Regions from separate parts of the Shewanella sp. 5_MG-2023 genome, predicted to be linked through region 1. Evidence: predicted binding sites of a transcription regulator. Region 1 holds the regulator's gene; the other holds the start of a gene.
What was found. The regulator NrdR, encoded in region 1, represses ribonucleotide reductase genes. The targets are predictions, from matches to a motif close to AAACACNANATNTNGTGTTT.
Positions count from the first base shown of each region.

Region 1 (5,434 bases):
GCTTCTGTGTGACCGGCGCGAATTAACACCCCGCCATCTTGTGCCATTAATGGGAATATATGACCAGGCTGGACTAAATCTGATGCTTTAGCATCTTTGGCCACTGCCGCTTGAACGGTTACAGCGCGATCATGAGCTGAAATGCCCGTTGTGACACCCGTTGCAGCTTCAATGGAAACGGTAAAATTAGTTGAGAACTGAGCATTATTATTAGTAACCATTAATGGCAAGTTCAATTGCTGGCAACGCTCTTTAGTCATGGTTTGGCAAATCAGTCCACGGCCGAAGGTCGCCATAAAATTAATGGCCTCTGGCGTCACCTTATCGGCCGCCATAATAAGGTCACCTTCGTTCTCTCTATCTTCATCGTCCATCAAGATAACCATTTTACCTTGACGAATGTCCTCGATGATCTCTTCTATACTATGTAATGCCATTGCTAAGACCTTTATATTGTTTTGTCTATATCAGCGATATAGAGTAAATATGCTCGGGTAATAATATTTACCAGTAATAATCAGTTATCGCATAAATCCAGCACTTGCCAACAATTCCATTGTGACACCACTTTCAGTGGCTGGCTTTTGTTCTACTTTCATTAAGCGTTCAAGATAACGTGCAATAAGATCAACTTCGATGTTGACGCTATGACCCGCTTGTAAAGCTAATAAGGTGGTTTCAGCTGCAGTGTGCGGCACTATGGTTAATCTGAATCTGTGCTGATCAACTTCATTTACCGTCAAGCTAACGCCATCAATGGTTATCGAGCCTTTATGGGCAATATAACGAGATAGCTCAGCGGGAGCTGCCAGCCAAAACTCAATGGCTTGGCCACGTACAAGGCGCTGCTCCACTGTGGCAATACCATCCACATGGCCGCTGACCATATGGCCGCCTAATCGGGTCGTTGGGGTAACCGCTTTTTCAAGGTTTACTTTTTGACCGACGTTATATTTAGCAAATCCGGTTAAGGCAACGGTTTCAGCAGAAATATCTGCAACATAACCATCAGCTAGACATTGCACTACGGTTAAACACACCCCGTTAGTGGCAATACTGTCACCCAGTTTGACATCGGTTAAGTCGAGCTTGCCACTGGCTACAGTCAAACGAATATCATCGCCATTACGATCGACTTTTCTTAATGTGCCTAGTGCTTCAATTATCCCAGTAAACATATTTACTCACTTGTTATCTTATGGGTCATGCTTAGCATCGACCGATAGACAGAATTGCGTTAGTTAACTCGCTGGCGAATTAAACTTAAAAATCATTCGTTGGTCTGCACCAATTCTGCGACAATCCACTAATTGTACATCAGGAATCTGATCCATAGTTTGATAGTCGTCTAATTGCATCAAATTGCGTCCATGACTGCCTAATATTTTCATTGCTTGGTACAAATAAAGTGTATCAGCTAATTTACTTTGAATAACACTGCCAGCAACGCTCGCACCAGCCTCGACTAACACTGAGTTACAATGCTTGCCTAAGTATGTAAATAAAGCATGTAAATCAACTCGTCCATCGCTATTAGCCGCAATTGTGATAAAGCTAACATGGGACTTAAAATCTTGTTTAACGTCTGCTGGATAGTCGATACAAGACACCAGCAAAATCGGCGTTTCAATAGTAAACATTTTATAGTCGGTAGTCAGCCTTGCTTTACTATCAAGTACCACTCTTAATGGCTGTTGTAGTTCAGACTCAGCAAGGCTGTTTTGTACACTAGCCAATTGCTCGTAGCGCACATTCAGTGAGGGGTCGTCAGCTAACACAGTTTCAACACCAGTCACTAACGCGCAATGACGGGCGCGTAGCTTTTGTACGTCCGCTCTGGCTTCGGGGCCCGTTATCCACTTTGACACCCCATTAGATAGCGCGGTTTTACCATCCAAACTGGCTGCCAGCTTTACGGTGATTTCGGGTAACCCCGTGGTCATGCGTTTCATAAAACCGATATTAAGTTGACTAGCTGCTGCTGTTAGCAAGCCCACATCAACTTTAATACCGGCCTTTTCAAGCATACGAACGCCATTACCCGCCACTTGCGGATTCGCATCCATTTGTGCAATCACCACTCGCTTCACTTTGGCTGCAATTAATGCCTTAGCACATGGTGGGGTTCTGCCATAATGACTGCAGGGTTCAAGCGTCACATAGGCTGTAGCTTGGGGAAGTAGCTGTTGTAATTGACGATTTTCGACATCTTTTAAGGCGTGGATTTCGGCGTGAGGACCACCCGCTTTGATATGGTAACCTTGACCAATGATCTCCCCACTGGCGACAATCACGCAGCCAACATTGGGGTTCGGGCGCGTGGTATAACGGCCTTTTTCTGCTAATGAAATAGCAAGGCTCATCATTTCAATATCACATTTTGACCACTGAGACATAAAGACCTTCTAGAAACTAAAAAGCAGTCATGAAGATTCAGAACTGCTAAATAAGGTACATCATTAGCAAGAATGCAAGACGCCAATAAATGTAAGACAGCAATTAATTAAAAACAGCAATAAAAGTAAGCTAGATTATTTTTGTAGCTTCGCGATGGCTTCGCCGAATTGGGAAACATCTTCAAAGGCGCGATAAACTGAAGCAAAACGGATATAGGCGACTTTATCTAGGATCATCAATTGATCCATCATCAAATTACCAATCATGGCCGAATCAATTTCACGTTCGCCAGTAGCGCGCAATGTTGACTTGATTTTACTTAACGCTTGCTCAATTTGATCAATTGATACTGGGCGTTTTTCAACAGCACGTAACATGCCGCCACGCAGCTTATCTTCATCAAATGGTTGGCGAGTGCCATCTTGCTTGATCACCCGCGGCATGACTAATTCGGCGCCTTCAAAAGTGGTGAAGCGTTCATGACACTCAGTACATTCCCGGCGACGGCGCACTTGATGGCCTTCAGCCACGAGTCTTGAATCAATAACTTTCGTATCTGTCGCGCTACAAAATGGGCAATGCATATCCGCTCCTGAAATAAAAAACAAAATGGCCGTAAGCACTGAGTACTTACGACCATTGAAGTTTATCCTATTTACTTTACAAGGTTAACCTTATCGAAAAGATTATCCGCGTTAGTTAAATAGATCATTGTTTATGTTAATCAATCTCGGTTGACATTAACCGTAAACTGGGAACTTAGCGCATAATTCAAGCACTTGGTTTTTAACGCGCTCAATAGTAGCTTCGTTAGTGATGTCATCTAACACATCACACATCCAGTTAGTTAACTCTACCGATTCAGTTTCAGTGAAACCGCGGCGGGTAATAGCAGGAGAGCCAATACGTAAACCAGACGTCACAAACGGTGAACGTGGATCATTTGGTACTGAGTTTTTGTTAACTGTGATATTTGCATGACCTAGCGCAGCATCTGCGTCTTTACCAGTGATATCCTTGTTGATTAAATCAAGTAAGAATAAGTGGTTATCGGTGCCACCAGAAACAACATTGTAGCCACGCTCAATGAAGGTTTTCGCCATCACTTTCGCATTAGCAACCACTTGCTCTTGATAAGTGGTAAATTCAGGGTCTAATGCTTCTTTAAATGCTACCGCTTTGGCTGCAATAACGTGCATTAATGGGCCACCTTGGCCACCTGGGAATACTGCAGAGTTTAGTTTTTTATAGATAGCTTCATCGTTAATGGCAGATAAAATCAAACCACCACGAGGGCCCGCTAGGGTTTTATGGGTAGTGGTTGTCACAACGTGTGCGTGTGGTAGCGGATTCGGGTAGATACCCGCAGCCACAAGACCGGCAACGTGCGCCATATCAACAAATAAGTAAGCACCTACTTTATCAGCGATTTCGCGGAATTTACCCCAATCGATAATGCCTGAATAAGCACTAAAACCAGCAATGATCATTTTGGGTTTATGCTCAACGGCTAAACGCTCAACTTCTGCGTAGTCAATTTTACCTGTTACTTCATCAATGCCGTACTGTACCGCATTGTATAACTTGCCTGAAAAGCTAACGTGAGAACCATGAGTTAAGTGACCGCCGTGAGCAAGGCTCATACCTAAAACAGTATCACCGCCTTCTAAAAGCGCCATGAAAACTGCTGAGTTTGCTTGAGAACCAGAGTGAGGCTGAACGTTTGCGTATGTCGCGCCAAATAATTCTTTAGCACGAGAAATAGCTAATTCTTCAGCAATATCCACATGTTCACAACCACCGTAGTAACGCTTACCTGGGTAACCTTCAGCATACTTATTTGTTAGCTGTGAGCCTTGCGCTTCAAGTACACGAGGGCTGGTATAGTTTTCTGATGCGATTAATTCAATGTGCTCTTCTTGGCGACGAGTCTCATCTTCAATTGCTGCAAATAGTTGTGGATCATAATCTGCGATATTCATAGCTTTTTTCAGCATTACTCACTCCAGCTGTTAATTCTTATAGTAGGGTTGCGCGGTATGATACAGCGCAATTGATCACAATCCCAGCACTTGAAACATGAAATTAGTTGCAATTCCTCATGAACTGCACTTGTGTTAGTTGTATTTTCTTGTATGGAGTTGTTCGGCAATTGTATTTCATAGAAAAATCCAAATTAACGCTTAGTTTCATAACCTTGTGACAATTTTAAGAAAACTCTTTTCTAAAAAATGAATCAGCAAAATATTTAAGCTCTACAGCTCCATTTATCACAAAAACTAGATAGTCTAGTCTATGATACAGGCAATGATTTATCGGCTAATATTGATAAGTAAAGTGAATGCTACTGCGACTTTCTGTTTCATCATTTCGATTGGCAATGGCCAAGTTTTCAATTCCGGTTAATGTGCCACTTCGATCGATACGTTCATGGTGAATACTGATACTCATAGTATTCGTTAAAGGAACATCGAGATAAACTTCATACCTATCACGTGCATCTTTAAAATCTAGGTCACTGACGTTTGGATTCCAATCACTGCTTCGATTAAACTCATTGTCATCTATAGAGTCCCAGCGTTGACTTTGAAACTTAACCCCGAGCAACAATTCTTTATAATTCGCCTCTAGTGCTAATTTGGCTGTATGGCCTAAAGCATATCCATAGCCACCTTCCCAAAGCACCGATTTTGTCCCCCAAAAATGGCCTCCATTTTGGCGATAATCTTTTGTTGCAAAGGGTTTCACCATACTAAAATCACCAAACAGGTCGCCTCTGATACTTATCGAAACATCATCAACAAACCATTGCGTTCCAGCAGATACACCAATCACATTGATTGCTGCGTAAAAATCTTCCTCTTCATCTTGACCCAGACTGCTATATTCCAGCCCCATGGATGGGCCAATAAACCAAGTCTGGCGTCTATTTTCAGAATCTAATATGGTATTAACATCGCTCGTCCAGCCACCTAAAAAAATCGAAGAATCCATTTGCCAATCTTCAATTCCTTCGTTAGAAATCCCCAGTTCCATG
Region 1 is NZ_JAUORC010000012.1:116,213-121,646, reverse strand. Features, by position in the region: gene ribBA (bifunctional 3,4-dihydroxy-2-butanone-4-phosphate synthase/GTP cyclohydrolase II) at 1-437, opposite strand, end outside; gene Q4557_RS09030 (riboflavin synthase) at 522-1,178, opposite strand; gene ribD (bifunctional diaminohydroxyphosphoribosylaminopyrimidine deaminase/5-amino-6-(5-phosphoribosylamino)uracil reductase RibD) at 1,242-2,396, opposite strand; gene nrdR (transcriptional regulator NrdR) at 2,532-2,981, opposite strand; gene glyA (serine hydroxymethyltransferase) at 3,138-4,394, opposite strand; gene Q4557_RS09010 (DUF3943 domain-containing protein) at 4,717-5,434, opposite strand, start outside.

Region 2 (5,434 bases), on a different contig from region 1:
ACCACTGAGCGCAGCGGTTTCGAGCCCTTCAGCAGACAATAGTTTGGCGAGTCTGTCAGTGTCTGAGCGAGTTGCAGTAAAAATGATCACTTGCTTGTGTTGCTCATGTTTTAAAATATGCTGCAGCAGGGCTTGTTTGTGATCAAGGTGGTCAACTAAAAAGATGCGCTGAACAATATCTTTATGCTCTGCATGCGATGCGCCAATAGCCACATGGCTAGGGGTCTTTAATAATGTTGCGGCGATATCATTGATGTCATCGTGATCTAATGTCGCTGAAAACATCAAGGTTTGTCTGCGCTTATGATCTGCAGCGTCATTAATGGCTTTAAGTTGTGGCGCAAAACCAAGATCTAACATGCGATCGGCTTCATCAAGTACCAGTAACTCTAAGCCATTTAGGTATAAGTGGCGCTGTTGAAGATGATCGGCAATACGCCCAGGTGTTGCCACAATAAAGTGTGGGTCACGAGATAGCGATTTTGCTTGATCGTTAAAGTTCTCGCCACCTAAAATACTAATGGCTTTATATTGGGTATTGGCAACCAGTAAACGTAATTGACCATAGACTTGCTGAGCAAGTTCACGGGTTGGCAATAAAATCAGAACGCGAGGGTCTTTTTTAGAGAGGGCCCTAGTCGATATTACCCGCTGCAAAGCAGGTAATAAAAACGCCAGGGTTTTACCTGAACCGGTTTTAGATGATGCCATTAAATCTTTACCCGCTAGGGCAATTGGCAGGGCTTGCTGCTGAATTTCTGTTGGCTCAGAAATGCCCATATGCTTTAGACTGTCTAGTAAGCGTTTATCTAAAGAAAAATCGGTAAATAACAAAGGTAAATCCCCTAAAAAATGATAGCCAGATATTATAACGTGTAAGCGACTTGATAGCCAACAGCTTAAGCGTAAGATAAGCTACTTAGGTGTGCAAAAATGGTTAAGGGTTTGGTAAATGTCTAAGGCTTCAAAAGAAAATAAATCATCACTTCGTGTTGGGATCGCCCTCGGTAGTGGCGCGGCTAAGGGCTGGGCTCATATTGGGGTGATAAAAGAGCTGGCCGCCATGGGGATCCACCCTGAAAAGATTGCTGGCTGCTCTGTTGGGGCTCTGGTGGGCGCAGCTTATGCTAATGATCATTTAGAAGAGTTACATGAGTGGGTGAGTGGGTTTTCTAGTTGGGATGTTTTAGGCTTAATGGATTTAAGCTGGCGCAAAGGTGGCTTAATCAGTGGTGAAAAAGTATTTGATGTTTTAGCTGGTCGAATAGGCGATCTAAAAATAGAGCAATTGCAAAAGCCGTTTGCGGCAGTGGCGACCGATTTATATTCTGGCCAAGAAATTTGGTTCAAAGAAGGCGATTTACGTCATGCGGTAAGAGCCTCGTGTTCAATGCCGGGCTTTTTACCCCCAGTACAATTGCATGATCGCTGGTTAGTGGATGGCGCAGTGGTAAACCCTGTGCCAGTGTCAATGTGCCGCACCATGGACGTTGATGTAGTGATTGCAGTGGACTTAAATGGTCACCGCCGTAATAGTATGCATATGTTGCCTCAACAAATGACCAGTTGTGCGCCCACTGAAATTGAAAAGCAATTAGTGGCCAAAGAGCCAGAGTCGGCGTTTATGGATCTGCTAGGTAAAGGTAAAGAGTATATAAATAGTTTTTCAGAAAAGTTTTCCACAAGCACGAAATCTCACCCTGGGATGATTGCGGTGATGTCGCAATCAATGGATATTTTGGAGCAGCGCCATAAACGCGCCAGATTAATGGGCGATCCACCGGATGTGTGTTTAGTGCCACAGCTTGCTGATATCGGTACCATGGAGTTTCATCGTGCTGATGAAGCGATAGAAGCAGGCCGTCAATCTGTGCGCCAATCTGCGCATTTAATTTATGCAGCCCTTGGTATTAGCCCAAATGATTAACGCCAATTAAAGCGCTTTGCTTTAATCATACTGATTTTTAACGGTTGAAATGACCTGTTTAAGCATCAATATACCAGTATAAATCTGTGATAACTATTTGTATAAATCTGTGATAACTATTTGTATAAATCTGCGATAACTATTCGTATAAGCCTGCAATTACCAGTTTAAATCTGTAATAAATAGCAATCTATTTATAGGCGTTTCAGCACTCAGTAGCTGCTTTTTATAACCTGGTCAAGTTCAACTTTTCTAAATAGTGTTGAGCTTGGCAGTAATTTTTTTCATTTTGTTCCCCTTCATCAAAACATGATCTAGATCATGGATTTTTAGTGCCTATTATTGCCTAATGCACCATATATTGTGTTTGTTGATAATTATGTGTGGATATATAGTGTTTATATCCTGTGCATAAAAGGAGTAAAAGTAATGCCTGTAGTAATTAAAAGGGACGGTTGTCGTACTCTATTTGATGAGTCGCGGATCAAGGATGCCATTGTTGCAGCAATGGAAACTGCTACAGGTAGTGCTGATGAAGACTATGCTTCAACAGTCGCTTGTGTGATTAGAGATCAAGTTGCTAACGATGAAGAAGTTGAGATCCATCATTTACAAGCTTTAGTTGAAAACTTATTAATGGAAGGTCCTCATAAAGAGGTTGCGCGTCATTATATTGAGTATCGTCACGACCGTGATATTTGCCGTGAAGCCAAAAGTAAATTGAACTGCGAAATTCGTGGTTTGGTTGAACAAAGCGACGCGTCGATTTTAAATGAAAATGCCAATAAAGACGCTAAAGTTATTCCAACTCAACGGGATTTACTTGCTGGCATCGTGGCCAAACATTATGCCAAGTCGCATCTATTGCCAAAAGATATTGTTGCTGCACATGAGTCAGGTCAACTGCATTATCACGACTTAGACTATGCACCATTCTTCCCAATGTTTAACTGCATGCTAATTGATTTAGCAGGCATGTTAACCCATGGCTTTAAAATGGGTAATGCTGAAATTGATACCCCTAAATCAATTTCAACTGCGACTGCAGTAACTGCGCAAATTATTGCCCAAGTGGCTAGCCATATCTATGGCGGCACCACCATTAACCGCATTGATGAAGTATTAGCTGAGTTCGTTCAAAAGAGCTATCAAAAGCAGTTGGTTATCGGTAAAGAGTGGGGCGTAGCAGATGTTGAAGCCTTTGCCATGGCGCAAACTGAAAAAGAATGTTACGACGCATTCCAGTCTTTAGAATATGAAGTAAATACCCTTCATACCGCCAATGGCCAAACGCCATTTGTGACCTTTGGTTTTGGCTTAGGCTCGTGCTGGGAAGCGCGTTTAATTCAAAAGTCGATTCTTAAAGTACGTATGGCAGGTCTAGGTAAAAACCGTAAAACAGCGGTATTCCCAAAACTGGTTTTTGCTATTCGTGATGGCCTAAATCATAAAGCTGCTGATGCTAACTACGATGTGAAGAAGTTAGCATTAGAGTGTGCCACCATGCGCATGTATCCAGATATTCTTAATTATGAACAAGTTGAACGCGTTACTGGTTCATTTAAAACGCCAATGGGTTGTCGTTCATTCTTAGGAACTTATGAAGAAAATGGTGAGTTAATTCATGAAGGGCGTAACAACTTAGGTGTTGTCAGCTTAAACTTACCTAGAATCGCCATTGAAGCCAAGGGCGACGAAACCGCTTTCTTTGCCTTATTAGAACAGAGAATGACACTCGCTCGTAAAGCACTCGATACCCGTATTGCCCGCTTAGTGGGTGTAAAAGCGCGTGTTGCACCAATCCTATATATGGAAGGTGCTTGTGGTGTTCGTTTAAATGCAGATGATGATGTGTCTGAAATCTTTAAAAATGGCCGCGCGTCAATCTCATTAGGCTACATTGGCTTACATGAAACCATTAATGCACTTTATGGTACTGATGAGCACGTGTTTGATAGCGAGCTGTTACGCACTAAAGCCATTGAAATTATCTCAGTGATGAAGCGCGCGACTGAAGCGTGGAAACAAGAAACAGGTTATGGCTTTAGCCTATACAGCACCCCAAGTGAAAACTTATGTAGTCGTTTTTGCCAGCTAGATGCCAAAGAGTTTGGTGTGGTTGCAGGGGTTACTGATAAAGGTTACTACACTAACAGTTTCCATTTAGACGTCGAAAAGAAAGTCAATCCATACGATAAAATTGAGTTTGAATTACCGTACCCAGAAATCACCAATGGTGGCTTTATTTGTTACGGTGAGTTCCCGAACATGCAGCACAATATTGAAGCATTAGAAAACGTCTGGGATTACAGTTACACCAGAGTGCCTTATTACGGTACCAATACCCCAATCGATGAATGTTATGACTGTGGTTACGTTGGTGAGTTTAACTGTACCAGTAAAGGTTTTGTGTGCCCTAAATGTGGCAACCATGAGCCAAGCCGTGTGTCGGTAACCCGTCGTGTATGTGGTTATCTAGGCAGCCCTGATGCAAGACCATTTAACTATGGTAAGCAAGAAGAAGTTAAACGCCGCGTTAAGCATTTATAAATAGCAAATTCATGAAGTTAGCAAAGCTAATTCCGTGATTAACCCAACAAGGCGCTTTAAGCGCCTTGTTTTGGTTTGGCCTTAGTGATGCAAATAGGTTTACAGCGTGAGTGTTTACGCGACAATGAGCAGTAAGAGAAGTGATTATGAATTACCATCAGTATTTTCCTATCGATGTGATCAACGGCCCAGGTACCCGCGCGACCTTGTTTGTTTCAGGTTGTGAGCATCAATGCCGTGGTTGTTATAATCAGTCTACTTGGGATCCTCGTTCAGGCCATGAATTTAGCCAAATGATGGAAGATCAAATTATTGCTGATTTAAATGATACTCGTATCAAGCGCCGTGGTTTATCACTTTCTGGTGGCGACCCATTATTCCCAGCTAATCTCGACAGCATTTTGTCTTTGGTTAAACGGGTAAAACAACAATGCCAAGATAAAGACATTTGGCTATGGAGTGGCTACAAGCTCGATCAAATGTCCCTCAAACAACTGCAAGTATTAGACTATGTAGATGTGTTAGTGGATGGCAAGTTCGAGCAAGATTTAGCGGATCCCAGTTTGAAGTGGCGTGGTAGCAGTAATCAAATTATTCATGATTTAGTTCAAATAGATTAACCATAAGCTGCTGTGGATAATGTGTTTCGTCTAACGAACTGTTATACTTCGCCTCCGTAAACGTGTTGGATTGATACAAGTGCTGTGTTTGAGCATGTTATTGTGTCAGTGGCACAATGTTGAAATTTAAGGTAACACAATGAATTTAAAAGAAGAACTGCAAGCATTAAACGATAAAGCAGAAAAGTTTCGCCGTAAACTTGCTGCTGCACAAGCCCGTGAAGATAAAGCGGTTATCATGCAGTTTAAAAAAGAGATCGCGACAGTAACAAAACGTATTGCAAGTTTGAAAAATCAGCAATCACGTCAATTAAACAAAGCCGGTAAAGATGTAAAA
Region 2 is NZ_JAUORC010000007.1:55,975-61,408, reverse strand. Features, by position in the region: gene Q4557_RS05535 (DEAD/DEAH box helicase) at 1-834, opposite strand, end outside; gene rssA (patatin-like phospholipase RssA) at 953-1,927, shown strand; gene nrdD (anaerobic ribonucleoside-triphosphate reductase) at 2,357-4,477, shown strand; gene nrdG (anaerobic ribonucleoside-triphosphate reductase-activating protein) at 4,624-5,097, shown strand; gene Q4557_RS05515 (YibL family ribosome-associated protein) at 5,237-5,434, shown strand, end outside.
Region 2: the regulator NrdR is predicted to act here: its motif matches at 2,277-2,296, upstream of nrdD (anaerobic ribonucleoside-triphosphate reductase).